DNA from 4 places in the Streptomyces sp. NPDC026377 genome. Region 3 is predicted to be linked to each of the others. Evidence: riboswitches for the same ligand, from Rfam matches in the RefSeq annotation. Region 3 holds a riboswitch; each other region holds the start of a gene.
What was found. A riboswitch is a leader RNA that binds a small molecule or an ion and turns the genes downstream of it on or off. The one in region 3 is predicted to bind cobalamin.
Positions count from the first base shown of each region.

Region 1: another riboswitch for cobalamin. It lies ahead of nicT (Nickel transporter NicT); the one in region 3 lies ahead of ACZ4MU_RS10420 (cobalamin biosynthesis protein).
Region 2: another riboswitch for cobalamin. It lies ahead of ACZ4MU_RS05560 (ribonucleoside-diphosphate reductase subunit alpha); the one in region 3 lies ahead of ACZ4MU_RS10420 (cobalamin biosynthesis protein).
Region 4: another riboswitch for cobalamin. It lies ahead of ACZ4MU_RS30185 (prenyltransferase/squalene oxidase repeat-containing protein); the one in region 3 lies ahead of ACZ4MU_RS10420 (cobalamin biosynthesis protein).

Region 1 is NZ_JBVHPV010000017.1:10,388-17,461, reverse strand. Features, by position in the region: gene ACZ4MU_RS28280 (helix-turn-helix transcriptional regulator) at 1-183, opposite strand, end outside; gene ACZ4MU_RS28275 (NAD(P)H-binding protein) at 326-1,165, shown strand; gene nicT (Nickel transporter NicT) at 1,158-2,435, opposite strand; cobalamin riboswitch at 2,434-2,640, opposite strand; gene ACZ4MU_RS28265 (peptidoglycan-binding domain-containing protein) at 2,795-3,142, opposite strand; gene ACZ4MU_RS28260 (alpha/beta hydrolase) at 3,394-4,506, opposite strand; gene ACZ4MU_RS28255 (LysR family transcriptional regulator) at 4,964-5,857, shown strand; gene ACZ4MU_RS28250 (LPXTG cell wall anchor domain-containing protein) at 5,981-6,460, shown strand; gene ACZ4MU_RS28245 (RNA polymerase sigma factor) at 6,513-7,074, shown strand, end outside.
Region 2 is NZ_JBVHPV010000002.1:321,973-329,046, reverse strand. Features, by position in the region: gene ACZ4MU_RS05565 (ribonucleotide-diphosphate reductase subunit beta) at 1-909, opposite strand, end outside; gene ACZ4MU_RS05560 (ribonucleoside-diphosphate reductase subunit alpha) at 909-3,287, opposite strand; cobalamin riboswitch at 3,417-3,540, opposite strand; gene mctP (monocarboxylate uptake permease MctP) at 3,779-5,386, opposite strand; gene ACZ4MU_RS05550 (DUF3311 domain-containing protein) at 5,407-5,661, opposite strand; gene ACZ4MU_RS05545 (GntR family transcriptional regulator) at 5,864-6,628, opposite strand; gene ACZ4MU_RS05540 (extracellular solute-binding protein) at 6,912-7,074, shown strand, end outside.
Region 3 is NZ_JBVHPV010000004.1:8,567-15,640, reverse strand. Features, by position in the region: gene cobN (cobaltochelatase subunit CobN) at 1-1,403, opposite strand, end outside; gene ACZ4MU_RS10425 (cobyric acid synthase) at 1,400-2,908, opposite strand; gene ACZ4MU_RS10420 (cobalamin biosynthesis protein) at 2,905-3,834, opposite strand; cobalamin riboswitch at 3,891-4,088, opposite strand; gene ACZ4MU_RS10415 (hypothetical protein) at 4,195-4,419, opposite strand; gene ACZ4MU_RS10410 (inorganic phosphate transporter) at 4,448-5,707, opposite strand; gene ACZ4MU_RS10405 (class II aldolase/adducin family protein) at 5,928-6,587, shown strand; gene ACZ4MU_RS10400 (alpha/beta hydrolase) at 6,663-7,074, shown strand, end outside.
Region 4 is NZ_JBVHPV010000019.1:118,510-125,583, forward strand. Features, by position in the region: gene ACZ4MU_RS30175 (cytochrome P450) at 1-239, opposite strand, end outside; gene ACZ4MU_RS30180 (steroid 3-ketoacyl-CoA thiolase) at 509-1,678, shown strand; cobalamin riboswitch at 1,900-2,021, shown strand; gene ACZ4MU_RS30185 (prenyltransferase/squalene oxidase repeat-containing protein) at 2,132-3,367, shown strand; gene ACZ4MU_RS30190 (SCO2322 family protein) at 3,364-4,041, shown strand; gene ACZ4MU_RS30195 (energy-coupling factor transporter transmembrane component T family protein) at 4,180-5,352, shown strand; gene ACZ4MU_RS30200 (ABC transporter ATP-binding protein) at 5,349-7,064, shown strand; gene ACZ4MU_RS30205 (ECF transporter S component) at 7,061-7,074, shown strand, end outside.

The DNA.
Region 1 (7,074 bases), on a different contig from region 3:
GAGCGACCAGCCGCCCCCTCGGCCGTGCTGCGAGTACACCGGGATGCCCGCGCTCGCCAGCGCCTCCAGATCGCGGCGCGCGGTGCGTTCGGACACCCCCAGCTCCGCCGCGACCTCGCGCGCCGTCACCCGCCCCCGTGTCTGCAGGAACAACAGGGTCGCCACCAGTCGATCGGCTCTCATGCCGGTCATTCTCTTTCGGAAAGTGGCCAGGAGATGGCCAGTTCTGTTCCGAGGATGAGGACAGACCGAGCGCGGACGGATCAGCGGGACGATCGCGGGCCGCACCGCCGCGCCATCGCCTCACAACCACCAGGGAGAGAACATGATTGTGGTGACCGGAGCCACCGGGAACGTCGGACGACACCTCGTACGGCACCTCGCCTCGGCGGGCGAGCGGGTGACCGCCCTCTCCCGCCGGGCCCCCACGGGCGACCAGCCCGCCAACGTGCGTTTCCAGCAGGCCGATCCGGCCCGGCCCGAGAGCCTCGAGCGCCCGCTCGACGGGGCCGAGGCGCTGTACCTCCTCGTCCCCGGGAGCGGTGACGGCCTCGACCCGTACGCCATCCTGGACACGGCGCGAGCCGCCGGGGTCCGGCGGCTCGTCCTCCAGTCCTCGCAGGCCACCGCGACCCGCCCGGACTCCCCGGCGCACGGCCGGCTGCGCGCCTTCGAGGACGCCGTACGGGGGTCGGGCCTGGAGTGGACGGTCCTGCGGCCCAGCGGATTCGCCTCCAACGCCTTTCTGTGGGCGCCCTCGATCCGCTCCGAGCGGACGGTCACGGCACCCTTCGGTGACGTCGCCCTGCCGGTCGTCGATCCGGCCGACATCGCCGCGGTCGCCGCCCTGGCCCTGTGTGCGAGGAGCCACGCGGGCCGGACGTACGAGCTCACCGGGCCGGCCCCGGTCTCACCCCGTGAGCAGGCGCGGACGATCGGCGACGCGCTGGGAGCGCCGGTGCGGTTCGTCGAGCAGAGCCGGGCCGAGGCGAGGGAGACGCTGCTGCGATTCATGCCGGAGCCGGTTGTCGAGGGCACGCTCGGCATCCTCGGCGAGCCCACGCCCGGGGAGCGGCGCGTCAGCCGGGACGGGGAACGGCTCCTGGGCCGGGCCCCGCGTTCGTTCGCCGACTGGGCGGCGGAGAACGCCCCGGCCTTCAGCTGACGGCGTCCGGGGCGGGCGCGGGCGCGGCACCGTCCCGGGGCGCGGGGATGGCCGCGTCGTCCCCGTCGCGGGGGCCGGGCGCGACATCGTGGCCGGGGCCGGACGCGGCCTGGTCGCGGACGGCACCGGGCCGGGTCCGGCCCGGCGCTTCGGTGGCCGCGGCGGTGCGCACCGCCCACCGCTGCTCGACCCTGGCGAACCGCCAGTACGCCAGCGCCGCCGCCCACACCGCGACGAAGAGGCCGACGATGATGAACCCGACGTTGTCCAGGTCGAGGCCCGCGACCCACCCGGTGACGGCGTCCCGCAGATCCAGCTTCTCGTGCAGCACGCCCACCAACTCGATCGTGCCGATCAGGAAGGCCACCGCGATGGAAAGACCGGTGATGGTGAGGTTGTAGAACACCTTGCGCACCGGGTTGGAGAACGCCCACTGGTAGGCGAAGTTCATGAAGGTTCCGTCGATGGTGTCGAACAGGCTCATCCCCGCCGCGAAGAGCAGCGGCAGACACAGCACCGCGTACCAGGGCAGCCCGGCGGCGGCGCCCGAGCCCGCCATCACCATCAGGGTGACCTCGGTGGCGGTGTCGAAGCCGAGGCCGAAGAGGAAGCCCAGCGGGTACATCTGGCCGGGCCGGGTGATCGACTTGGTGAAGCGCCCCAGGAGGCGGTTCATGAACCCCCGGGAGTCCAGGTGCTGTTCCAGCTCCGCCTCGTCGTACGTCCCGGCGCGCATGGCCCGGAACACCCGCAGGATGCCGACGAGGGCCAGCAGGTTGAGTGCGGCGATGAGGTAGAGGAACGATCCGGAGACGGTCGTTCCGACCAGGCCGAGGGTCTGGTGGGTGGGTGAATCGTCGTTCATCAGGGTGCCCGCGAGCTGGGCGCCTCCGGCGACCAGCGCCGCCATGACGACCACGACGCTGGAGTGCCCGAGGGCGAACCAGAAGCCGACCGAAACCGGGCGCTTGCCGTCGGCCATCAGCTTGCGGGTGGTGTTGTCGATCGCGGCGATGTGGTCGGCGTCGAAGGCGTGCCGCATCCCCAGGGTGTACGCGGTGACGCCGAGTCCGAGGCCGAACGTCTTCGAGCCGACCTCGTAGTGCTCGGGCACCACGAGCAGGAAGAGGATGCCGAACGCGACGACGTGCAGGGCGGCGATCACCGCCAGCAGCCATGCGGTACGTACGGTGTCCTCACGTCGCCAGTGGAATGTGGCGGCAGGGGTGGGCAGGGTCATTCGTTCACGCTCCAGCACCTCGTGGATCATTACGCGAGATGCCGTGGCCGGTCTCCTGGCTTCCGGGTGTCGCACCGTCCCCGCCTTCCCAGCGACCTCACGGCCACCAGTGGCACAACGGGACGGGCTACCCGAAGCCGTTCATGGCCTGAACGACATGGGGCCCGATCACAGTGGCGAGGGCCGCTCCGGTCTTGCACCGGTCTTCCCGAACACCACGGCTCGCCAACCGTAGGTGCGACCCGCCCCACCTGCAAGTCTGGCTGCGGGCGCGGGTATTGCAGATCACATTCCGGGCAGGACGTCGGGGCACCCGGCCGGGTTGCGAGCGGCACCCGTGGTGTCGGCCGCGGCCCCCGGCCGGGGGCCGTCGGCGCTCCACCCGCCTCTCAGACGCAGGAGTGGTCGAGCAGACCGGCCCAGGTGCGGGGGCCGACCAGGCCGTCCACATCATGGCCGCGGTAGCCGCAGACGTACTGGAAGGACTTGACCGACTTGGTGGTCCCGCTGCCGAAGATGCCGTCGACGCGGGTGCGGAAACCCTGGTCGGTGAGCCGCTGTTGCAGGAACCTCACACAGGTTCCGGTGTCGCCCTGCGAAAGGAACGGCCTGCTCTGCGCGCAGCCGGCGGCGCTCGACGCGGCCGGGGCGGCCGCCTCGGCGGGGGCGAGCATGCCCGCCCCGCCCAGCACTCCCGCGCTGACCAGCGCGACGACAAGGATCCGTACCTGTTTCATGGGGCCTCCCGTTGGCAGGGCGACGACGTGTGGCGTGCACACGTGTCGCCGGGCTGCGACGGCGGACCGGTGCGCCGCCGCCGGAAGGGCCACGCTAGGGAGAGGGGTGGCCGCGAGGCGTCGCACAGGGGGTGGAGATATCTCCTGCAACCAGAGCGGTAGGCGGCCCGGCCCTCCACCCGGTGCGGCAGCCGAGCCGCGCCTGCCGGTCGGAAGGTCGCACGGTCCGGCCCCGTGCTTCTCCCTCCGCCTCAGGACGCCGGTGTGGGCCCCTCGATCTGTTCGCTGATCCACTGCATGCTGCTCGCGTCCATCCCCTTCACATACGTCACCGCGTTGTGCCGTCCGCCCCGGATGACTTCGAGGTGGGTATGGATGGGGCCCTTGTTTCCGTAGGTGGCGATGTACTTGTTCACCTTGGGGATGACGGACGACTCCTTCGTGCCGTACTGGAAGGCGAGGTACACGTCCGGTCCCCTGGCCGCGATCAGCCGCTTGGAGAGCACCTCGGGGTTGTTCTCCGCCTTCTCCTTGGGGTGGCCGTTCCACAACGGGGAGTCCGGGACGATGTCGGGGCCGGAGGCGATGACGGCCTTGAACTTGTCGGGGTGCTTGAGGACGGCCTTGAGGCCGGCGAAGCCGCCGGAGGAGGAGCCCATGAAGGCCCAGCCGTCGCGCGACTTGATCGTGCGGAAGTTCTGCCGCATGAGGTCGGGCACGTCCTCGGTCAGCCAGGTGCCCATCCTGGGCTGGCCGGGGATGTCACTGCCGTCCCAGTAGAGACCGCCGTCGTCCGGCTTGGGGTTCAGCACCGGCATGGCCAGCAGGAACGGTTTGCCCTTGCCCTCGTCGGCCCACTTGGAGATGGACGACTCCAGCTTGAGGTTGTTGTCCATCCAGTAGTTGTTGGGGAAACCGGGCCCGCCGGGGAGGGCGATCAGGACGGGGAAACCGCTCTTCTCGTACTTGGGGTCGTCGTACTGCTTCGGCGCCCAGACCCACACCTTGCCCGTGAAGCCCGACTTCTTGCCGGTGATCTTCACGACGCCGACGTGCGTGCCGTCACCGAGCGTGCTGGAGATCTTGAAGTCGGCGGCGGGCCCGGTCGGCATCAGGGTCTTGGAGTCCACGGGCTTCTGCGGCGCGGCGCCGGGTTTGCTGTCGATCTTGCCGTACGAGATGGGATCGCCCTTGTCGGTGAAGGGGGGTATCTCGAAGTAGCTCATGACCGGCCACGCGATCGCCCCCACCAACCCCACGCAGACCACCACGAGAAGCCATCGCCGGGCCTTGGAGGCGCGGCGGTGGCCCCGGGACTCGTACGTCTCGGCCCCGTCCCTGGTCCTGGTGGTCGCGTGCGACATCGATGACTCCGGCTTGCTGCGGCCCCTCGGGGCACGACGGTCGTGTTCCGCCTCCGGGGATGGACAAAACAGATGCAAGGGTTCCAAATTTGCCAAACTGTGATCAACGTTTGACGGGGAGCGGACCGACACGGACAGTAACGGAACACCGGATCGCCACGCCCGACGCGCCCAGGCGGAGCAGATCCGCGAGCGGCTGGGCTGACCACTGGGGTTGGCGGCGCGGGGCGGGAAACGGCCCCGGAATACGGAACCCGCACTGACGACTCGTCAGGTCACCGGAGCAACAGATCCGCGACCGGGGTCGGCACCCTCCGTGGGGGTCCGCCGTCCGGGTCCGGATCCCGGACGGCGCCCACGGACGGGTTGCCGCCCCGGACCAAATCCTCGCGGGCCCAGGAACCCCAGTCAATCCTCTGGTTTTCTTTCGAACGCCCAAGGAATACCTTGGGGTTTTATGACTCTCGATGATCTCCGCGTCTTCGTCGCCGCCTGCGAGACCGGCAATCTGAGCGCTGTGGCGCGCGATCTGTCCCGTACGCAGTCGGCGGTGAGCCAGCACGTCAAGCGGCTGGAGGCCGAGCTCGGCCTGCCCCTCCTGGAGCGGCGCCCCCGCGGGGTCGCCCCCACCCAGGCGGGGCGGATCCTCCAGCAGGCCGCCGCGCAGGGCATCGGCCACATAGAGCTGGCTCTGCGTCAGCTCCGCCAGCTCGGAGAAGGCGTCGGCGGCACCGTGCGGATCGCCACCGGGGCCACCACCGTCCGCCACTTCATGTCCGACGCGGTGGTGCGCTTCCGGGGCGCGCACCCCCACGTCGGCCTGGAGTTCCGTACCGAGAACTCCAGCCGCGCCTGCGTCGACGCGCTCGCGGCGGGGGACTCCGATCTCGCCTGGATCACCATCGGCCCGCCCGTACGGGGCATCGAGCAGCGGCCGGTCATCGAGCTGCCCTGGGTCCTCGCCGTCCACGCGGACGACCCGCTCGCGGACAGGAGCAGTGTCGAACCGGCCGACCTGGCCGCGATCCGCCACATCCAGCTGCCCGCCGACTCCCGGTCCCGGCACCACCTCGACCGGCAACTGACCGGTCTGGACGTCAGCCTGGCCTCGACCACCAGCGTGGCGGACTGGGACACCGCGATCCTGCTGGCCGAGCTGGGGCTCGGCCACGCCGTGGTGCCGGCGCTGCCCGGGTGGACCGCCTCGGCCCCGGGCGCCGTGCGTTTCGTACCGCTGCCGGCGCTCCCGCCGCTGGCCGCGGGCTGGGCGGTGCGCCAGTGGGACGCGCTGGGGCCGCTCGCCCAGGAGTTCGCTGGCACCGTCGTGGACACGCTCACGGGCACGGGGTGACGGGGGGCACCGAACGGGTGCGAAAACTTTCTCCGGTTCGTCGGCAACCCCGGCCCGCGCCGCACGTCGTCAGGGGTGAAGGGCGTCGTCCGACGCCCTTCGGCCGACCTGGAGACGTACTACGTGAACACCACGAAGCACCAAAGCCGCACCTACGCGCGCGGGGCCGCCACCGCCGGACTGCTGGCCGCGCTCGCGCTGCCCGCTCTGGCCGGTACGGCCCACGCCGACGGCGGCACGCAGCCGCGCCACCTGGCCGGCAGCGGCCCCGCCCCGGCGTCCGCCGAACCGACCCTGGCGCCGTCCACCGCGCCCCAGCGCCCCGCACCCGCCAAGCCTTCCGTTTCCCCCGGCGGGCAGCCCTCCGCCGCGCCCAGCACGCCCCCCGGCACACCGGAGCCCGCGGCGCCCCCGACGAAGGCCCCGGAGGAGGCTCGGCCCAGTGCCGAGCCCTCCACCGCACCCTCCTCGTCGACGCCCCAGGACGAGCTGGCCCATACTGGCTCGTCCAAGACCAACACGGTCCTGGGTGCCGGAGCGGGCGCGCTGATCGCCGCGGGCGCCGGGACCGTCTACGCCGTCCGGCGGCGGCAGAACCACTGAGGCGCAGGACGGCCCCGCCGTGCGGGGCCGCGCCGTTCCACCCGAGGAAGTGATGGAGTACACCGCCGTCCGGTATCCGGCGCCGCCGGGGCGTCTGGGCCCGCGCGCCTTTCTGCACTGGCTGCTGCGCCGGGACCGGCTGGCCACCGGCCCGGAGCGCCCCGCCGTCCTCGGCGGGTACGGCCCGCTCGGCGGGTACGGCCCGCCCGCCCCGCGGCCGACCGTCAGCGAGCTCTACCACGCGCACCGGCTGCGCATGGTGCACCTCGCGGTGATGCTCGTGGACGACCGGGCCACGGCCGAGGACGTGGTGCAGGACGCGTTCACCGCGCTGTACCGGCGCCACGGCGAGGAGATCGCCGAGGTCGACAACGCGCTCGCCTATCTCCGTACCGCCGTGGTCAACGCGGCCCGATCGGTGCTGCGCAGGCGGCGCACGGCGCGCGCGTACACCCCTCCGCACGAGGCCGACGCGCCCTCCGCCGAGGAGCGGGTCGTCCTCGACGAGGAGCACCGCGAAGTACTGGCCGCGCTGGGGCGGTTGAGCGCGCGGCGCCGTGAGGTGCTGGTGCTGCGGTACTGGGGCGAACTGACCGAGGCCGAGATCGCGCAGA
Region 2 (7,074 bases), on a different contig from region 3:
GAACGAGAACGGGTTCGAGGAGCCGTACACCGGCGCGAAGCCGAGGCGCGTCAGGCGCTGGTCGGCGACGCACTGGAGGTACTCGCGCATCGACTCGGTGTTCATGCCCGGCAGACCCTCGCCGCACAGGTCGCGCCCGAACTGCAGCTCCGCCTCGACGGCCTCCTTGATCATGTCGGTGACCTGCTGCTGGAGCGCGTCGTCGAAGAGGTCCGGCTCCTCCTTGCGGACGGTGTCCACGACCTCGAAGGCGAAGTTCATGTGCATCGTCTCGTCGCGGAACACCCAGTTGGTGCCGGTGGCGAGGCCGTGCAGCAGACCGCGCGAGCGGAACCAGTACACGTACGCGAAGGCGCCGTAGAAGAACAGGCCCTCGATGCACGCCGCGAAGCAGATCAGGTTCAGCAGGAAGCGGCGGCGGTCGGCCCGGGTCTCAAGCCGCTCGATCTTTTCGACCGAGTCCATCCACTTGAAGCAGAACTGGGCCTTCTCGCGGATGGAGGGGATGTTCTCCACCGCGTCGAACGCGGCCGAGCGGTCGTCCGGATCGGGCAGGTAGGTGTCGAGCAGCGTCAGATAGAACTGGACGTGCACGGCCTCCTCGAAGAGCTGACGGCTCAGATACAGCCGCGCCTCGGGGGAGTTGATGTGCTTGTACAGCGTCAGGACCAGGTTGTTCGCCACGATCGAGTCGCCCGTGGCGAAGAACGCCACCAGCCGCCCGATCATGTGCTGCTCGCCCGGCGAGAGCTTGGCGAGGTCGGCGACGTCGGAGTGGAGGTCGACCTCCTCCACCGTCCAGGTGTTCTTGATCGCGTCCCGGTAGCGCTCGTAGAAGTCCGGGTAGCGCATCGGACGCAGGGTCAGCTCGAAGCCCGGGTCGAGCAGGTTCTTGTCGGTGGAGCTCATTACTGGCAGGCCTCGCAGGACTCGGGGTTCTCAAGGGAGCAGGCGACCGCGTCGGCGTCGGGGGCCGCCTGCTGGACGGGGATGGGGGCGCTGGCCTGCGCGGCGCGGGCGATGCGCGTGGCCGGGCGCGAGCGCAGGTAGTACGTCGTCTTCAGCCCCTGCTTCCAGGCGTACGCGTACATCGACGACAGCTTGCCGATGGTGGGCGTCTCCAGGAACAGGTTCAGCGACTGCGACTGGTCCAGGAACGGGGTGCGGGCCGCGGCCATGTCGATCAGGCCGCGCTGCGGGATCTCCCACGCCGTGCGGTAGAGCGCGCGCACGTCGGCGGGGATCCAGCTGAAGTCCTGGACCGAGCCGCTCGCCTCGCGCAGCGCCTCGCGGGACTGCGCGTCCCACACGCCGAGCCTCTTCAGGTCCTCCACCAGGTAGGCGTTGACCTGGAGGAACTCACCCGAGAGCGTCTCGCGCTTGAAGAGGTTGGAGACCTGCGGCTCGATGCACTCGTACACACCGGCGATGGAGGCGATGGTCGCGGTCGGGGCGATCGCGAGGAGCAGCGAGTTGCGCATGCCCACCGCGGCGATCCGCTCGCGCAGCGCCGCCCAGCGCTCCGGCCAGTTCAGCTCGACGTCGTAGTGGTCCGGGTGCAGCACACCGCGCGCCGTACGGGTCTTCTCCCAGGCGGGCAGCGGGCCCGACCGCTCGGCCAGGTCGCAGGACGCCTCGTACGCCGTGAGCATGATGCGCTCGGCGAGCTTCGTCGACAGGGCCTTCGCCTCGGGGGAGTCGAAGGGCAGGCGCAGCTTGAAGAAGACGTCCTGCAGGCCCATCGCGCCCAGGCCCACCGGACGCCACTTGGCGTTGGAGCGGCCGGCCTGCTCGGTCGGGTAGAAGTTGATGTCGACGACCCGGTCGAGGAAGGTCACGGCGGTGCGGACGGCCCCGTCCAGCCGCTCCCAGTCGATCTCGCCGGAGGCCAGCACGAAGGCGCCGAGGTTGACCGAGCCGAGGTTGCAGACGGCCGTCTCGCCGTCGTCGGTGACCTCCAGGATCTCGGTGCAGAGGTTCGAGGAGTGGACCGTGTGGCCGGGCTCCGCCGTCTGGTTGGCGGTCCGGTTGGAGGCGTCCTTGAAGGTCATCCAGCCGTTGCCGGTCTGCGCCAGGGTGCGCATCATCCGGCCGTACAGGTCCCGCGCCGGGATCGTCTTCTGGGCCAGACCCGCGGCCTCGGCCCTGCGGTAGGCGGCGTCGAACTCCTCGCCCCACAGGTCGACCAGCTCGGGCACGTCGGCGGGGGAGAACAGCGACCAGGTGCCGTCCGCGTCCACCCGGCGCATGAACTCGTCCGGGATCCAGTGCGCCAGGTTCAGGTTGTGCGTGCGCCGGGCGTCCTCGCCGGTGTTGTCGCGCAGCTCCAGGAACTCCTCGATGTCGGAGTGCCAGGTCTCCAGGTAGACCGCCGCCGCGCCCTTGCGCCGCCCGCCCTGGTTGACCGCCGCCACCGAGGCGTCCAGCGTCTTCAGGAACGGCACGATGCCGTTGGAGTGGCCGTTGGTGCCCCGGATGAGCGAGCCGCGCGAACGGATGCGGGAGTACGAGAGGCCGATGCCGCCCGCGTGCTTGGACAGGCGCGCCACCTGGTGGTAGCGGTCGTAGATCGAGTCCAGCTCGTCCAGCGGGGAGTCCAGCAGATAGCAGCTGGACATCTGCGGGTGGCGGGTGCCGGAGTTGAAGAGGGTGGGGGAGGACGGCAGGTAGTCGAGCCGGCTCATCAGCCCGTACAGCGAGGCGACCTCGTCCAGCGCGCGCACCGAGTCGTTCTCGGCCAGACCGGCCGCGACCCGGAGCATGAAGTGCTGGGGGGTCTCGATGACCTGGCGGGTGATCGGGTGCCGCAGCAGATAGCGCGAGTAGAGCGTGCGCAGGCCGAAGTAGCCGAAGCGGTCGTCGGCGCCGTCCGCGAGGGAGGTCGCGACCAGCGCGTCGAGGCGGGCCGCGTGCAGCCGCACGAAGTCGGCGGTGCGGTCCGCGATCAGCCCCTCGCGGTGGCCGACCTCGACGGAGTCGGAGAACGAGACCGAGCCCTGACCCGCGGCCTCCTCGGCGATCGTGAGCGTCAGCAGCCGGGCGGCGAGGCGGGAGTACGCCGGGTCCTCGGAGATCAGACCAGCGGCGGCCTCGGTGGCGAGCCCACGCAGCTCCGCCTCGTCCGAGCGCGCGTTGCGGCCGCGCAGCGCGGCGGCGGCGACACGGCCGGGGTCGGTGTCCGGCAGGTCGGCGGTGAGGTCGGTCAGGGTCCGCAGCAGGGCGGTCCCGGGGGCATCGGCCGACTCCTCGGCGATCGCTGAAGCGGGATCCGCAGGGGCGATGGTCACGTGGGGGCACTCCTCGCTCGGCACGGGGCCTCGGGGAGCGTGCGGGCACGCGGACACACCCCTTCGGGGGTACGCCGCGTCCACTTGCCCATTCCGCGAGGCCCTGGACGTCTGGCACCCGGGCCGGACGGCCAGGGTGCGCTGTCGGCAGGTCCTCGGACTGACCAAGTACGCAAATGCGTACCAGTACACCGTTGCGGGACAGTTCCGGATTTGCACCGGATTCCCCTGCGGCGACAGCGAGCATGAGCATACATCTTGTGCCGGGCTGTCGTGGTGCCCCCACATGTTGTGTCGCATCCGTACCGGAGTGTGTGTGCTGGGTAGTTGCTTCACCGCGGGCCGGCCGGGGCCTGTCGCGCGGTTCCCCGCGCCCCTGAGGGGAGCTGCGGATGCCGTAGGCCGGAACCGCGAGGCGGTCGTGGGCATTCCCCGGAGCCACGAAAACGGGCCGCCGGGTTTCCCCGGCGGCCCGTCCAACGTCGTTCGGCTCAGTGCGTCGAGCCCGCCGTCGCCGGGGGCAGTTCGACCTCCACGCCCGGGTCGCCCGCGTCCGCCGTGTAGTCCCGCGGGGACGTCTCGTCGACCCCGTCGGGGGCCTTCACGGCCCGCAGGACGAGCGTGAGAACCACCGTCACCGCCACGTTCAGGACGAAGGCGGTGAGGCCGATGTAGCCGATCTCACCGATGGCGGGGATCTCCTTGGAGCTGCCGCCGAAGTGCTTCTGGGTGGGGGAGGCGACCCCGTACGCGGCGAGCGTGCCGTACACCATGCCGGCGGCCCAGCCCGCGAGCAGCGCCCAGCGGTGGAACCAGCGCGTGAACAGTCCGCCCACCAGCGCGGGGAAGGTCTGGAGGATCCAGATGCCGCCGAGCAGCTGGAAGTTGATCGCGACCGTCTTGTCCATGGTCAGGACGAAGACCAGCGCGCCCACCTTCACCAGGAGCGAGACGATCTTGGAGACCTGCGCCTCCTGCTTCGGCGTGGCGTCCGGCTTGATGAAGTCCCGGTAGATGTTGCGGGTGAACAGGTTCGCGGCCGCGATCGACATGATCGCCGCGGGGACGAGGGCGCCGATGCCGATGGCCGCGAACGCCACGCCCGCGAACCAGTCCGGGAACATGTCCTCGAAGAGCTGCGGGATGGCCAGCTGGCCGTTCTTGACCTTGACCCCGGCGGCGATCGCCATGAAGCCGAGCAGCGCGAGCAGCCCCAGCATCAGCGAGTAGAGCGGCAGGATCGTGGTGTTGCGGCGGATCACCTCGCGGCTGCGGGAGGAGAGGGTCGCCGTGATGGAGTGCGGGTACATGAAGAGCGCCAGCGCCGAGCCGAGGGCCAGCGTGGCGTAGGTCCACTGGCCCGCGTCGCCGGGGACCAGCGCGCCCGTGGGCTTGCCGGCCGCGTTGGGCGTCTCGAACTTGTGCCGGGCCGCCGCGAAGATGTCGTCGAAGCCGCCGAGCTTGACCGGGATGTAGATGATCGCCACCAGGATGACGATGTAGATCAGCGTGTCCTTCACGAACGCGATCAGCGCGGGGGCGCGCAGACCCGAGGAGTAGGTGTACGCGGCGAGCACCGCGAACGCGATCAGCAGCGGCAGGTCCTTGACGAACCAGTTGCCGGAACCGCCGACGCCCATCACGTCGAGCACCGCCTGGATGCCGACGAGCTGGAGCGCGATGTAGGGCATCGTGGCGAGGATGCCGGTGACCGCGACCGCGAGCGAGAGGCTCTTGGAGCCGAACCGGCCGCGGACGAAGTCCGAGGTCGTCACATAGCCGTGCTTGTGCGAGACCGACCACAGCCGCGGCAGGAAGGTGAAGATGAGCGGATAGACCAGGATCGTGTACGGCACCGCGAAGAACCCGGCCGCGCCCGCCGCGTACACCGCCGCCGGGACCGCGACGAAGGTGTACGCCGTGTAGAGGTCGCCGCCGAGCAGGAACCAGGTGACCCAGGTGCCGAAGGAGCGGCCGCCCAGGCCCCATTCGTCGAGGCTGTGCTCGTTCTCGGCGCGGCGCCAGCGGGCGGCCATGAAGCCGAGGACCGTGACGGCGAGGAAGAAGAAGATGAAGACGCCGAGCGCGACGCCGTTCACCCCGTCGCCTGCTGCGAGAGTCACTTGCCCTCACCCGCCTTGCGGCCCTGCTGGTCGCGCTGCCACAGCTTGTACGCGAGCATCGTGAGCGCGGTGGAGATGACCACCCACAGCATCTGGTACCAGTAGAAGAAGGGGATCCCGGCGAGTGCCGGGTCGGCCTTCGCGTACGAACCGACCCACAGCATCGCCACGAAGGGCGCGATCAGGCAGAGCGCGATGACCACGCGCACCGGCGTGATCACCGCTCTCGGCGTTTGCGTTGTTTCCGGCATGGTGGCTTTCGTCCCCTCGCAGTGCTCACCTGTTGCAATGCGCACGAAATCTAGGGGACGGAATCCCGCCATGGAAGACCTGTACCGGATACCGGACGTCAGCCGGTGAGGAGGGTCGGTCCGTGGGCCGCTTGAGGCGGGCCACGCTGTGTTGTCCCGGGGGTAACCCCCGGACCCCCAGCCGGTCGCGGGCCGGGCCGCCTCAGTCCGTCGGGCGCTTCAGTCGCGCGACGAACTTGTAGCGGTCGCCGCGGTAGACCGAGCGCACCCACTCCACCGGCTCGCCGTCGCCGTCCAGGGAGTGCCGGGAGAGCATCAGCATCGGCAGGCCCACGTCCGTGCCGAGCAGTCCGGCCTCGCGCGGGGTGGCCAGCGACGTCTCGATGGTCTCCTCGGCCTCGGCGAGCCGCACTCCGTACACCTCGTTGAGGGCGGTGTAGAGAGAGGTGTACTTGACGAGCGAGCGGCGCAGCGCGGGGAAGCGCTTGGCCGACAGGTGGGTGGTCTCGATCGCCATCGGCTCGCCGCTCGCCAGGCGCAGCCGCTCGATGCGCAGCACCCTGCCGCCCGCGGCGATGTCGAGCAGCCCGGCGAGCGTGTCGTCGGCCGTCACATAGCCGATGTCCAGGAGCTGCGAGGTGGGCTCCAGGCCCTGGGCGCGCATGTCCTCGGTGTAGGAGGTCAGTTGCAGGGCCTGGGAGACCTTGGGCTTGGCGACGAAGGTGCCCTTGCCCTGGATGCGCTCCAGGCGCCCCTCGACCACCAGCTCCTGGAGGGCCTGGCGCACGGTGGTGCGGGAGGTGTCGAACTCGGCGGCCAGCGTGCGCTCGGGCGGCACCGGGGTCCCCGGCGGCAGGGTCTCCGTCATGTCGAGCAGATGCCGCTTGAGGCGGTAGTACTTGGGCACGCGAGCGGTCCGGGCGCCGGGGCCCGCCTCTGTCTCCGTACCGCTCCCGTCGGTGGCCATGGCCCGCCTTCCCGAGTGCTGCGCTGCTGCCGTCACCGGCTCCTCCGTCTGTCGCGGCTCACATGGTGGCACGGACCGGTCACGGGTCGTCGCCCTCCCTCAGGTGTCGGTCCGATAACGGACGCGACAGCCCTTCTTATACACCCTTGACACCCCTAAAGGTCTAGGCCAAGCTCCGGGTACTGGTCTAAACCATTAAAGACCAGGTCCCAGCCCCACAGGCAGTACACGTCGTATGTCTTCGCGGTGGGCGGGGGGTTGCAGCATCCCTGAGGAGGGTGGCGTGAAGCGCAAGCTCATCGCGGCGATCGGCGTCGCGGGCATGTTGGTCAGCATCGCGGCGTGTGGCTCCGACGACAAGAAGGACGGGGCCGAGGGCGGGGACGCCAAGCAGCTGACGGTCTGGCTGACGGTCGACGCGCAGAAGAACTGGCCGGACCTGGTCA
Region 3 (7,074 bases):
CCGAAGCCGCGCGGCGGCTGGATCATCACCACGACGTTGCCGAACCGCAGGGAGGCGAGCACGATCTCGTCGCCGTCCACGTACAGCCCGCCCGGGGGCTCGCCCCAGTGCTCCAGCATGCCCTCGCGCAGCTCCGGGTCCAGCTTCTCGAACCAGGCGCGGTAGTCCGCGAGCGGCACGCGCGCGGGGGCCGCCGCGAGCTGCTCCTCGGTGAGCCACTCCACGTCGTGGCCGCCCGCGTTGATCAGCCGGTGGATCAGCTCGTCGCCGTTGTCCGGGTGGCCCTCCACCGCGTAACCGGCGTCCCGCAGCGCGTCCAGGACCCGGACCGCGGAGGCGGGGGTGTCCAGACCCACCGCGTTGCCCACCCGGGAGTGCTTGGTGGGGTAGGCGGTGAAGACCAGGGCCAGCTTCTTCTCCGCGTTCGGCTTGTGCTTCAGACGGGCGTGGCGCACCGCGATCCCGGCGACCCGGGAGGCCCGCTCGGGGTCGGCGACATAGACCGGAACCTCGTCGGGGCCCTGCTCCTTGAAGGAGAACGGGACGGTGATCAGCCGGCCGTCGAACTCGGGGATGGCGACCTGCATCGCCGCGTCCATGGGGGAGAGGGCGGCGTCCGACGCCTCCCAGGCGGCCTTGGACGAGGTGAGGCAGAGCCCTTGCAGCACCGGCACGTTCAGGTCGGCCAGGGCGCCGATGTCCCACGCCTCCTCGTCGCCGCCCGCGCTCGCCTGCGAGGCGGTGGTGCCGCCCGCCGCGAGGACGGTGGCGATCAGCGCGTCCGCCCGGCCCAGCGTCTCGTAGAGCGCCGGGTCCGCGCCGCGCAGCGACCCCACGTACACCGCGAGCGCGTTGGCGCCCTGGGCCTCGATGCGGTCGCAGAGCACGTCGACGAAGGAGGTGTTGCCCGAGAGCTGGTGGGCGCGGTAGAAGAGCACGCCCACCGTGGGGCGGCCCTCCACGTACGCGCGCGTGCCGTGCACGCCCCACTCCGGCATCTTCTGCGGCTCAGCGAAGCCGACGCCGGTGAGCAGCACGGTGTCGGAGAGGAAGCGCGACAGCTCCACGAGGTTGCCGGGGCCGCCCTCGACCAGATAGCGCAGGGCCTCGGCGACCACGCCCGCGGGGGCCGACGACTCGGCCATCAGCTCCGCGTCCGGCACGGACTCGCCGCCCAGCAGCACCGTGGGGATCCCGGACGCCTTCAGCGCGGCCAGACCGTCCTCCCAGGCGCGTTTGCCGCCCAGCAGGCGCACGACGGCCACCGACGCGCCCTCGATCAGCGCGGGCAGCTCCTCCGCCACGTCGATACGGGTCGGGTTGCCGATCCGGAAGGGCGCCCCGGAGGCCCGGGCCGCCAGCAGATCCGTGTCGGCGGTCGACAACAACAGCACAGTGCTCATGCGGGTGCTCCAGGTGCGATGAAGGGAAGTCCTGCGGGCGCGCCCTGCTCGATGAGCCGCAGCAGCGCGTCCGTGTCCGCGTGTTCTTCGATGAGGTCGCCGAGGCGGTCCAGCTGCTCCTCGCGCAGCACGCCGAACGACGTGTCCGGGGCGGGCACGAAACGCCGTCCCGTGGCGCTCGCGACCAGCTCCAAAAACCGTCGTCTGAATCCGTCGCTCTCAAGTGACCCGTGCCAGTGCGTCCCCCAGACCGCACCGACCCGGCATCCGTCCAAGAAGGCTTCCCCGCCCAGCACTTCGGCGACGCCGTGGTGGATCTCGTATCCCTCCACGGGCTCGCCCAGCGCCTCGCCGGTCGGCCGTGCAAGTGTCTTCTCGGCCGCGAACCGCACCCGCACGGGCAGCAGTCCAAGACCCGTCACGGAGCCCGTCCGTGACTCGACCTCGTCCTCGATGTGCTCGCCGAGCACCTGGAACCCGCCGCAGATCCCCAGCACCGGACGCCCCTCGGCCGCCCTGCGCGCCAGCTCCCGCGCCAGCCCCCGTTCCCTCAGCCACTCCAACGCCCGGACCGTGCCCCGGGTTCCCGGCACGACGACCAGATCCGCGTCGGCCAGCTCCTCGGGCCGGTCCACGAACCGTACGATCACGCCCGGTTCGGCGGCGAGCGCGTCCACATCCGTGAAGTTGGACATCAGCGGCACCGCGCACACCGCGACCCGCAGCACGTCCTCGCCGACCGGCGGCGCCACCACGGACTCGCGCACCGCGCCGCGCAGCGAGACGCGAAGGCCGTCCTCCTCGTCGATGCCGAGTCCGTGCGCGAACGGCAGGATCCCGTACGTGTGGCGCCCGGTGAGGCCGCGCAGCATGTCGATGCCGGGTTCGAGCAGCGAGACGTCGCCGCGGAACTTGTTGACGATGTACCCGGCGACCAGCGCCTGGTCCTCGCGGCTCAGCAGCGCCGTGGTCCCGAAGAACGAGGCGAACACCCCGCCCCGGTCGATGTCGCCGACCACCACCACCGGCAGCTTCGCGGCGCGCGCGATACCCATGTTGACGATGTCGGTGCGCCGCAGGTTGATCTCGGCCGGGCTGCCCGCCCCCTCGCAGATCACGGCGTCATATGTGCCCCGCAGGCGCTCCAGGCAGTCCACGACCGTGCCCAGAAGCGCCTCCTGGCGCCCGCCGTGGTAGCCGCGGGCGCTCAGTTCGCCCACCGGCCTGCCCATCAGCACGACCTGGCTCGAACGGTCGCTCCCCGGCTTGAGCAGCACGGGGTTCATCAGCGCGGACGGCTCCACGCGCGCCGCCTGCGCCTGCATCGCCTGCGCGCGCCCGATCTCCGCGCCCTCGCGGGTGACGAAGGAGTTCAGGGACATGTTCTGTCCCTTGAAGGGCGCGACCTTCACGCCCCGGCGCACCAGCCACCGGCAGATCCCGGCGGTGACGACGCTCTTGCCGGCGTCCGACGTGGTGCCCGCGATCAGCAGTCCGCCGCTCATGTCCGTACCTTCCTCACCGCGATCGCCACGCCCAGCGCCAGCCAGCCCACCCGGCGCGACAGCCGCACCGCCCGCTCGATGTCCGCCACTTCCACCGCCCGGCCGTCCCCGTTCAGCACCGGCCGGTGCTCGACGCGGCCGCCGTAGGAGAGGGTGCCGCCGAGCCGTACGCCCAGCGCCCCCGCGAACGAGGCCTCCACGGGCCCGGCGTTGGGGCTCGGGTGCCTGCCCGCTTCGGAGCGCCACGCGCGCGTGGCGGCGCGCGGCGCGCCTGAGGCCACGGCCGCGAGCGCGGCGGTGAGCCGGGCGCCCGGCCAGCCCGCCACGTCGTCCAGGCGCGCCGAGGCCCACCCGTACCGCAGATGGCGCGGCGAGCGGTGGCCGACCATCGCGTCCAGGGTGTTGACCGCGCGGAACGCCACCAGGCCCGGCACGCCCGCGAGCGCCCCCCACACCAGCGCGCCCACCACGGCGTCGGAGGTGTTCTCGGCGACGGACTCGACGACCGCGCGCGCGATGCCGGGCGAGTCCAGGGACTGCGGGTCGCGCCCGCACAGGTGCGGCAGCCGCGCGCGGGCCGCCTCGACGTCGCCCGCTTCGAGGGCCGCGCCGATCGCGCGGGCCTCCCGGCCCAGCGAAGTGCCGCCCACCACGGCCCAGGTGGCGGCGGCGGTCAGGGCGACGGAGGCGGCGGGGCGACGGCGTACGGCACGGGTGGCGAGCAGCGCGGCGCCCGCGGCGCCTCCGGCGCACACAGCTGTGTGCAGCGCGCCCCAGCCACGGTGGTCGCGCCACAGCGCGCGCTCCACGGCCGCCGCGGCACGGCCGAACGCGGCGACCGGGTGTCCGCGGCGGGGGTCGCCGAGGAGGAGGTCGCCGAGGAGACCGGCGGTGGCGCCGTACGCGAAAGTGCGATCGGCACGCATGGGGTCAGCCCGCCGCAACGCCGCGGGGAGCTCCGGTACGTCCGGGGGGTGCCGGCAACAGGCAGGCGCGCATGGCGGTATGTCCTCACTCAGGGTGTCCGCGCCCTGGTACGACGTCGACCGGCGGTGAGAGTTCCTGGCTCACGGGGATGCATTCCCCGATGACAGTGGCGGGACCGCGCCGGATTCGCACCGGCTTCCTCTTCTGCCGCCGTAAATGGCTCGGGCAGTCCACCATGCCCGGGAACGCCCGTCAACTCGCTGCTGACCTGCGACGGGAGAGTGTGCGCAGGCACACAGGAAACCGCCCCCCGGCAGGGCCGGAGGGCGGTTGTGGAGGGTGCGGCGCGGCTCGTCGGCCTACTTGGCGACGATCAGGTTGATGCCGTACGCGACGGCTGCCGCGCAGAGCGCGAAGCAGAGGTAGGCGGTGGTGCGGGCGACGGCGATGTTGCCCTTGCCGGCCGCCGCCGACTGCTGCTTGGCGAGACCGACGATCCCGACGGTGAACAGGCCCACCAGGCCGACGGTGACGATGAGGCTGACACCGAAGACGGTGCCGAGAGCTGCCCAGTCGATGTGCATGACGATTCCTTCGGGGAGCGCGGCCGGGTCAGACGACGGCCGGGCGGGCCGGGTCGGCGGGGGACGGCGCCGGGATGGTGGCCGTCAGGTCGACGGTCACGGCGGCGGCGGTGGGCGGCGGGGTGACCGCGGCGATCGCGGTGGTGACGACACCGGCGGGCTCGGCCGGGATGGCGGCCGGGGCGTTGGTGACGTCGTTGTGGTCGACCGGCTGGCGGCGCGACAGCTTCCAGATGAAGCCGGAGCCCCCGACCAGCAGGACCGCCACGAGGACGATGCCCCAGGTGCCCTGTCCGGCGAAGAACTCGGCGCCGGCGCCGACCAGGCCCGCGGCGGGCAGGGTCAGGCCCCAGGCGATGAACATCCGGGTCGCGGTGGACCAGCGGACCACTCCGCCCTTGCGGCCGAGGCCGGCGCCCATGACGGAGCCGGAGCAGACCTGGGTGGTGGAGAGCGAGAAGCCGATGTGCGAGGAGGCCAGGATGACGGTCGCGGCACCGGACTGGGCGGCGAAGCCCTGCGGCGGAGCCAGCTCGGTCAGGCCCTTGCCCATGGTGCGGATGATGCGCCAGCCGCCGAGGTAGGTGCCCATGGCGATGGCCATGCCGGCCGAGACGATGACCCACAGCGGGGGGTTGGCGCCCGGGTGCAGCACGCCGCCGGTGACCAGGGCGAGGGTGATGATGCCCATGGTCTTCTGCGCGTCGTTGGTGCCGTGGGCGAGCGAGACGAGACCGGCGGAGGCGATCTGTCCGGCCCGGTAGCCCTTGGCGGTGGCCTTCTCGGCCGCCGGGTCGGCGTTCCGGTTGATCCGGTACGTCAGCCGGGTGGCCAGCATGGAGGCGACGCCCGCGACGATCGGGGCGGCGACGGCGGGGAGCAGCACCTTGGTGACGACGGTCGAGCCGTTCACGGAGGACCAGCCGGCCGACATCACGGCCGCGCCGATCAGACCGCCGAACAGGGCGTGGGAGGAGCTGGACGGCAGCCCGAGCAGCCAGGTCACCAGGTTCCACAGGATGGCGCCGACGAGCGCCGCGAAGATGACCTCTGTTCGGAGGCCCTTCTCGTTGATGATGCCGCCGGAGATCGTCTTGGCGACCTCCACCGACAGGAACGCGCCGACCAGGTTGAGCGCGGCCGACATGGCGACCGCGGCTTTGGGCTTCAGGGCGCCGGTCGAGATGGTCGTGGCCATCGCGTTGGCGGTGTCATGGAAACCGTTCGTGAAATCGAACACTAGAGCTGTCACGACCACAATGGCGAGCAGCAGCGTGATGTGTTCCATTTACCCAGGCAATCGTTCGACGTCAGTGGCGCGACGAACGTAAGCAACCTGGATGAACGGAAGGTGAACTGGGCCGGACCGCACGGTGTATCCATCCTCTTCTTGGCCGGGATTTGGGGCGGGCGGTTACGGATGAAGCGCACATATCGGCCATAGAGCCCATGAGCGAGATTCCGCTCACCCCTCCGCCCCCGGCCCGGACCCTGCGAGGATCACTGCCATGGGAGAGCCGAACGACTCCGCCGCGACCGCCGAGGCCTGGGCCGAGCTGACCGCGACCGCACGCCGCACCGCCGAGGCGGGACTGGTGGTCGGAACCTCGGGCAACGTCTCCGTGCGCGTCGGGGACCTGGTGCTCGTCACCCCCAGCGGGGTGCCGTACGAGCGCCTCGGCCCCGATGACACCGTCGCCGTCGACCTCACCGGCCGCCAGGTCGCCGGCGCCCTGCGGCCCACCAGCGAACTCCCCATGCACCTCGCCGTCTACCGGAACACCGGCGCCCGGGCCGTCGTCCACACCCACGCCGTCCACGCCACGGCCGTCTCCACCCTGGTCACCGAGCTCCCACCGGTCCACTACATGACCGCGGCCCTCGGCGGCCCGGTCCGTGTCGCGCCCTACGCGCTGTACGGGACCGAGGAGCTGGCCGGGAACATGCTCAGCGCCCTCGACGGCCGCACCGGCTGTCTCCTTCAGAACCATGGCACGGTCACCTACGGAGCCACCCTTTCCCAGGCATACGACCGCACCGCTCAGCTGGAATGGATGTGCCGGCTCTGGCTCACCGCCTCCTCCGTGCCCGGCCGCACCCCTTCCCTGCTCTCCGCCGCCGACCTCGGCCGGGCCGCCGAGCAGTTCCGCGGGTACGGGCAGCGCTGACGTCCGGTACGCCACACGTGTCCCCCTGAGCCCCGCCCACTGGCCGTGGCGCCGCTTACTGCCGACACTGGAACCGTGCGCCCGGCTACAGCGACGGCAGCGGCCGTCACCACACTCATCGGCGTCGGCGCGGCAGCGGTGGCCGCCGGACGGTACGCGAGCGACGCGGCCCTCAAGGCGCCGCCGGGCCGCCCGCTGCCCGCCGACCCCGAGCTCACCGTGCACGCCACGGCGCCCGGACGGATCACCCTGACCCGCTGCCTGGCCTCGCTGCGGCCCGGTCTCTACGGCATCGAGGGCCCCGGCGTCCACGCGGTGATCGGCGAGGTCGTCGACGTGCCGCACGCCGCGGACACCGTGGTGCGCCGCCTGGAGCGGGTCACCCGGGGCAGCCCGCAGCCGGGTGACCGCGTCCGGCTCACCCCGCAGGTCCACCACGGCACCCCGGCCGAGGCACTGGGTCTGCGCCACGAGGACGTCGAGATCC
Region 4 (7,074 bases), on a different contig from region 3:
ATCGCGGTGTTGGTGGTGGAGGAGAACAGCTCCGGGTGGGTGGAGACGTATTTGACGTCGGCGTGCCGGGTCACCACCCAGTAGCCGTCGTCGCCGAAGCCGGCGAGACCGTGGGGCTGCGAGCACCAGAAGACCGGGGCGGTCTGCCGCGCCTCGGCGAACTCCGGGTACGGGACGCGGTCCTGGAGCAGGTCGGGGTCGGTGAAGTCGAACCCCTCGGGAAGGTGGGGGCAGCGCATCGGCAGCTCCATCCGGTCGGCACGTTCGGACACGTTCCTGACGATCCATCAGATTTGCCTGAAAGGTAGTAACGGGTTCTACAAGTCGCAAGGGTGCGGGGGGTGTTCGTTCTCGCGCGGGAGCGCGCGCGGTACGTGCACAACCCTTGCGTACCGGGGGTAGCCCTCACCAGACTGCAAGCGGAACTAGAACGCGTACTAGTTCGGTCCGCAGCGGCTCCGGGAGGCCCTGCGGCCGGGCTTGGAGTCGTTGAGGAGAGGACGAGCTCATGGCCGCGGAACCCGTCATCGTCGAAGCCGTACGCACGCCGATCGGCAAGCGCGGAGGCGCTCTCGCCAATCTCCACCCCGCCTATCTGCTCGGCGAGACCTATCGGGAGCTGCTGGGGCGTACCAGGATTCCCGCGGACTGCGTGGAGCAGATCGTCGGCGGGACGGTCACCCACGCCGGCGAGCAGTCGATGAACCCGGCGCGCAACGCGTGGCTGGCGATGGGGCTTCCGTACGAGACGGCGGCGACCACCGTGGACTGCCAGTGCGGCTCGTCCCAGCAGGCGAGCCACATGGTTGCGAACATGATCGCGGCGGGGGTGGTGGATGTGGGGATCAGCTGCGGGGTGGAGGCGATGTCGCGGGTGCCGCTGGGGTCGGGGTCCAAGCACGGGCCGGGCAAGCCGTTCCCGGACGAGTGGAACGTGGACCTGCCCAACCAGTTCGAGGCGGCGGAGCGGATCGCGCGGCACCGGGGGCTGACGCGCGAGCGCGTCGACTCGCTCGGGCTGCTCTCGCAGGAGCGGGCGGGGGTGGCGTGGGCGGAGGAGCGGTTCAAGCGGGAGACGTTCGCGGTGCAGGTGCCGACGACGGAGGAGGAGCAGGCGGCCGGGCAGGGGATGTGGCGGCTGGTGGACCGGGACGAGGGGTTGCGGGACACCTCCATGGAGGCGCTGGCCCGGCTGAAGCCGGTGATGCCGACGGCGGTGCACACGGCCGGGAACTCCTCGCAGATCTCCGACGGGGCGGCGGCGATCATGTGGGCGTCGAAGCGGATGGCGCGGGCGCTGAAGCTGCGGCCCCGGGCGCGGATCGTGGCGCAGGCGGTGGTGGGGGCGGATCCGCACTTCCATCTGGACGGGCCGATCGATGCGACGCGGGCGGTGCTGGGGAAGGCGGGGATGTCGTTGCGGGACATCGACGTGGTCGAGATCAACGAGGCGTTCGCGTCCGTGGTGCTGTCGTGGGCGCAGGTGTTCGACCAGGATCTGGAGAAGGTGAATGTGAATGGGGGGGCTATTGCGCTGGGGCATCCGGTGGGGGCTACGGGGGCTCGGTTGTTGACTACTGCGCTGCACGAGTTGGAGCGGGGGGGTGGGGAGGTGGGGTTGGTGACTATGTGCGCGGGGGGTGCGTTGGCTACGGCGACGATCCTGCAACGCTTGTAGCGGGCCCCTCCCCGCCCCTTCCCCAAACCCTCCGGGGGTCCGGGCTCCGCCCGGGTCCGTTGCTCCCTGCGCCCCGGTGGGGGCTGGCCGCGCAGTTCCCCGCGCCCCTGAGCCCCGGGGCTTCGCCCGGGGCCCGCAGGCGAAGCGCCGGCCGAAAAGCGGTCGGCCGTCGGTCCGGCAGGGGGAGCCCCGGAGGGGGGGGGAGGGGGGCCGGTACAGTGAAGGGGTTGTTCATGACCGTATGGGGGGAAGCCGGTGCGAATCCGGCGCTGACCCGCAACCGTGAGCCGCCACCAGAACCCCGCGGCGAGCCGGACCACCCCGACGGACATGACCGGCTCAACGGCCACCGGCAAACCGTCGGTGACCGGCCCGTCGAGGTATACGGGACCGAAGCCGGCGTGCCCCCGCGCCCGCCCGCCCCGGCCCCCGCAGGAGAGGCACCGCCCAGCCATGACCGTACGCCGCTGCGCCGCAGCGATAGCCGCCCTCAGCGTCGTCCTCGGCGGCGCCGCCACCAGCACCGCTCCCGCCTTCGCCGACGGCACGACCCCGGGGCTGTACGGAACGAAGGACCCGGCGTACGACGGCGTCTGGCGGCAGTCGCTCGCCCTGCTCGCCCAGGGCACGGTCGGTGTGAAGCCCGCCGCCCAGGCGGTCACCTGGCTCACCGGGCAGCAGTGCGACACCGGCGGCTTCGCCTCCTACCGCGCCGACGCCGCCAAGCCCTGCGACGCCAAGACGGTCCTCGACACCAACGCCACCGCCGCCGCCGTCCAGGCCCTCGTCGCCCTCGGCGACCACACCGACGCCGTGAAGAAGGGCGTCTCCTGGCTGAAGACCGTCCAGAACGACGACGGCGGCTGGTCCTACAACCCCGGCGGCAAGAGCGACGCCAACTCCACCTCCGTCGTGATCGGCGCCCTCGCCGCCGCCGGTGAGAAGCCCGGCGACGCCAAGTCCGCCAAGGGCGGCAAGTCGCCGCTCGACGCGCTGCTCACCTTCGCGGTGCCGTGCGACGGCACGCCGGGCGCGGGCGCGTTCGCGTACCAGCCGGACCTGAAGACGGCCAAGCTGTACGCGAACGCCGACGCCAGCGCCGCCGCCGTGACCGCCGCGTACGGCAAGGGCCTCGCCGCGACCGCCGGTCAGGCCGACGCCAAGGGCACCGCCTGCGAGAAGCCGGCCACGCCCGAGCAGGCCGCGCACAACGGCGCCGCGTACCTGGCCAGGACCATGGCCAAGTCGGGCCACCTCAACTCCGCGATGCCGGGCGCCGAGAACCAGCCCGACTACGGCAACACCGCCGACGCCGTCGTCGCCCTCGCCGCCTCCGGCCAGGAGGCCCAGGCCAAGGCGTCCCTGAAGTGGCTGGAGAAGAACACCTCCGGCTGGGCCAAGGAGAACGGCCCCGCCGCCTACGCCCAGCTCGTCCTCGCCGCGAACGCCATCGGCGCCGACCCGAGGGAGTTCGGCGGCGCCGACCTGGTCGCCCAGCTGAACGCCACCGGCCCGGCCCCCGCGGGCACGTCCGCCGCCGAGACGGGCAAGGCGGCCAAGTCCGCCGACGCCGACAAGAAGGACGACTCCTCCGGGATGTCGGTGTGGTGGATCGTCGGCGTCTTCTTCGTCGCCAGCGTGGGCGTCGGCTTCCTGGTCAGCGCGCGCAAGAAGAACGCGCAGAAGTGACCTCGGTCCGCCGCAGCCGCCGGCCGGTCCCGGCCGGTTTCGCCGCCGCCTTCGTCTGCGCCCTCGCTCTCGCGCTGACGCTCGGCGCGGCGGCGGTGGCCGGGCCCGCCCGGGCCGCCGGGTACCGCTACTGGTCGTTCTGGGAGCGGCAGGGCACGACGTGGACGTACGCCACGCAGGGCCCGGCCACCGCGCACCCCTCGGACGGTGACGTCCAGGGCTTCCGCTTCGCGGTCAGCGCCGGCTCCAAGGACGCGGCGGCCCCGCGCTCGGCGGCGACGTTCGCCGAGGTGTGCGCGGCCACGCCCGCCGAGCCCGGCAGCAAGCGCGTCGCGTTCGCCCTGGACTTCGGCACCCCGCAGGACGCGCCCGGTGGCGAGACGCCCCCGGCGGCGCGGACGGCGTGCGCGCGGGTCCCCGAGAACGCGACGGCGGCGGACGCCCTGGCGGCGGTGGCCAAGCCGCTGCGCTACAACAGCGCGGCCCTGCTGTGCGCGATCGCGGGCTACCCGAGGACGGGCTGCGGCGAGCAGGTGTCGGGGATGACCACGCACAAGGCCGCACCGAAGACGTCCGACAGCGGCCCTTCGGTGGGCCTGCTGGCGGGCGGGGCGGCGGTCCTGGCGGTCGCCGCGGCCGCGCTGTGGCAGTCCCGCCGCCGCCACCGGAACTGACGGCGTACCCGACCGATGCCCACCGACGACGATCACCGCGAGCGGCCCACGCCGCCCTGCGGAAGGCCCCGCACGAATCCGGCCGGAGGCCCGGTGGCTGCCGCGGCCCCACAGCCGCAGGACGCGCCCGCCGGAGGCCTGGCGCCCCGGCGGCCCGTCGCCGAGCGGCGCCGCGTCCCGAGGCGCCCGGCCGCGCCCCGTGCCCCGTACGCCACCCGGGCCAACGCCCTGCACCCCGGGGCCTGGTGGCTCTGGGCGCTGGGGCTCGCCACCGCCGCCTCCCGCACCACCAACCCCCTCCTCCTCGCCCTCCTCGTCACCGTCGCCGGGTACGTCGTCGCGGCGCGGCGCACCGACGCCCCCTGGGCCCGCTCGTACACCGCCTTCGTCAAGCTCGGCCTCGCCGTCGTCGCCGTCCGGCTCGTCTTCAACATCGCCCTCGGCTCGCCGATTCCCGGCACCCACACCCTGCTCACGCTCCCCGAGGCCCCGCTCCCCGACTGGGCGAAGGGCATCCGCCTCGGCGGTCCCGTCACCGCCGAGGGCATGCTCTTCGCGCTCTACGACGGCGCCCGCCTCGCCGCCCTCCTCATCTGCGTCGGCGCCGCCAACGCCCTCGCCAACCCGGCCCGCCTGCTCAAGTCCCTCCCGGGCGCCCTGTACGAGGCGGGCGTGGCCGTGGTCGTGGCGATGACGTTCGCGCCGAACATGGTCGCCGACGTCGCCCGCCTGCGTACCGCCCGCCGACTGCGCGGCCGTCCCACCGGCGGGATCCGGGCGGTCCTCCAGATCGGACTGCCGGTCCTGGAGGGTGCCCTGGAGCGCTCGGTGGCCGTCGCCGCCTCGATGGACGCCCGCGGCTACGGCCGCACCGCGCACGTACCGGCCGCCGTCCGCCGCACCACCACCGTCCTCACCCTCGGCGGACTCCTGGGTGTCTGCGCCGGTACGTACGGGCTCCTCGCCGCCGAAGGCGCCCGCTACGGTCTGCCGGTGCTGCTCGCGGGCCTCGCCGCGGCGCTGGCGGGCCTGCGCCTGGGCGGCCGCCGCACGGTCCGTACCCGCTACCGCCCCGACCGCTGGGGCGCCCGCGCCTGGCTGGTGGCCGGTTCCGGCGCGGCGGTGGCGGCGGCCATGATCTGGGCGGGTACGTACGCACCGGACGCCCTGCACCCCGGCGTCGTCCCGCTCACCGCCCCCACGCTCCCGCTCCTGCCCGTCCTCGCCACCCTCCTCGGCCTGCTCCCGGCCTTCGTGACCCCCGCCCCGCACCCGGCCCCCGCCCCGCCCGACCGCCAGGAGTCCCGATGATCCGCTTCGACGAGGTGTCGGTCACGTACGAGGACCGCCCCGCCCCCACCGTCCGGGACGTCGACCTCACCGTCCCCGAGGGCGAGCTGGTCCTGCTGGTGGGTCCCTCCGGCGTCGGCAAGTCCACGCTCCTGGGGACGGTCTCCGGTCTCGTCCCGCACTTCACCGGCGGCACCCTGCGCGGCCGGGTCACCGTCGACGGCCGCGACACCCGTACGCACAGGCCGCGCGAACTCGCGGACGTGGTCGGCACGGTGGGCCAGGACCCGCTCGCCCACTTCGTCACCGACACGGTCGAGGACGAGCTGGCGTACGGCATGGAGTCGCTGGGCCTCGCCCCGCACGTGATGCGCCGCCGCGTCGAGGAGACCCTCGACCTGCTCGGCCTCGCGGACCTGCGCGACCGCCCGATCGCCACCCTCTCCGGCGGCCAGCAGCAGCGCGTGGCGATCGGCTCGGTCCTGACCCCGCACCCCAAGGTCCTCGTCCTGGACGAGCCGACGTCGGCGCTCGACCCGGCGGCGGCCGAGGAGGTCCTGTCCGTACTGCAACGCCTCGTCCACGACCTCGGCACGACGGTCCTGATGGCGGAGCACCGCCTGGAGCGCGTCGTGCAGTACGCGGACCGCGTGATCCTCCTCGCGTCGAGCGGCACGCCCCCGGTCCTGGGCACCCCCGCCGAAATCATGGCCACGTCCCCGGTCCACCCACCGGTGGTGGCCCTGGGCCGCCTCGCGGGCTGGACCCCGCTTCCCCTGTCGGTACGGGACGCGCGACGCAGGGCGCACGACTTGCGCGCGAGCCTGGCCGGGCGGGGGCAGGAGGCGCCGGGGGTGCCGACGGGGGACGGCCGGGCGGCCGAAAGCCGCGTACGCCCGCACGCCCCCCTGGAACCGACGGGCCTGCGCGCCGCCCTTGCCCGTCTGCGCCGGGGCACCCGCCCCGCCACGCCCCCGGCGACGGCGACCGCCGTGGTCAGTGGTTTGGGCGTACGCCGGGGCCGTATCGAGGCCCTGCGCCACGTGGACCTCGCCGTCCGGCCCGGCGAGACCGTCGCCCTCATGGGACGCAACGGCGCCGGCAAGTCCACCCTCCTCAGCACCCTCGTCGGCACGATCGAACCGACCACCGGCACCGCGACCGTCAACGGCCGCACCCCCCACCGCACACCCCCGCGCGACCTCATCCGCGAGGTCGGGCTCGTACCGCAGGAGCCCCGCGACCTGCTGTACGCGGACACGGTCGAGGCCGAGTGCGCGGCGGCCGACGCGGACGCGGGCGCCGCCCCCGGCACCTGCCGCGACCTGGTCACCGCCCTGCTCCCCGGCGTCCCCGACGACACCCACCCCCGCGACCTCTCCGAGGGTCAGCGCCTCGCGCTCGCCCTGGCGATCGTCCTGACGGGCCGCCCCCCGCTGCTGCTCCTGGACGAGCCGACCCGTGGACTGGACTACGCGGCGAAGGCCCGGCTCGCGGACGTCCTGCGCGACCTCGCCGCCGAGGGCCACGCGATCGTCCTGGCCACCCACGACGTGGAGCTCGCCGCCGAGATCGCCCACCGGGTGGTGATCCTGGCGGACGGCGAGGTGGTCGCGGACGGCCCGACGGCGGACGTCGTCGTCTCCTCGCCCTCCTTCGCCCCCCAGGTCGCCAAGATCCTGGCGCCGGACCCGTGGCTCACGGTCAGCCAGGTACGGGAGGCCCTCGCATGACGGCCGCGCC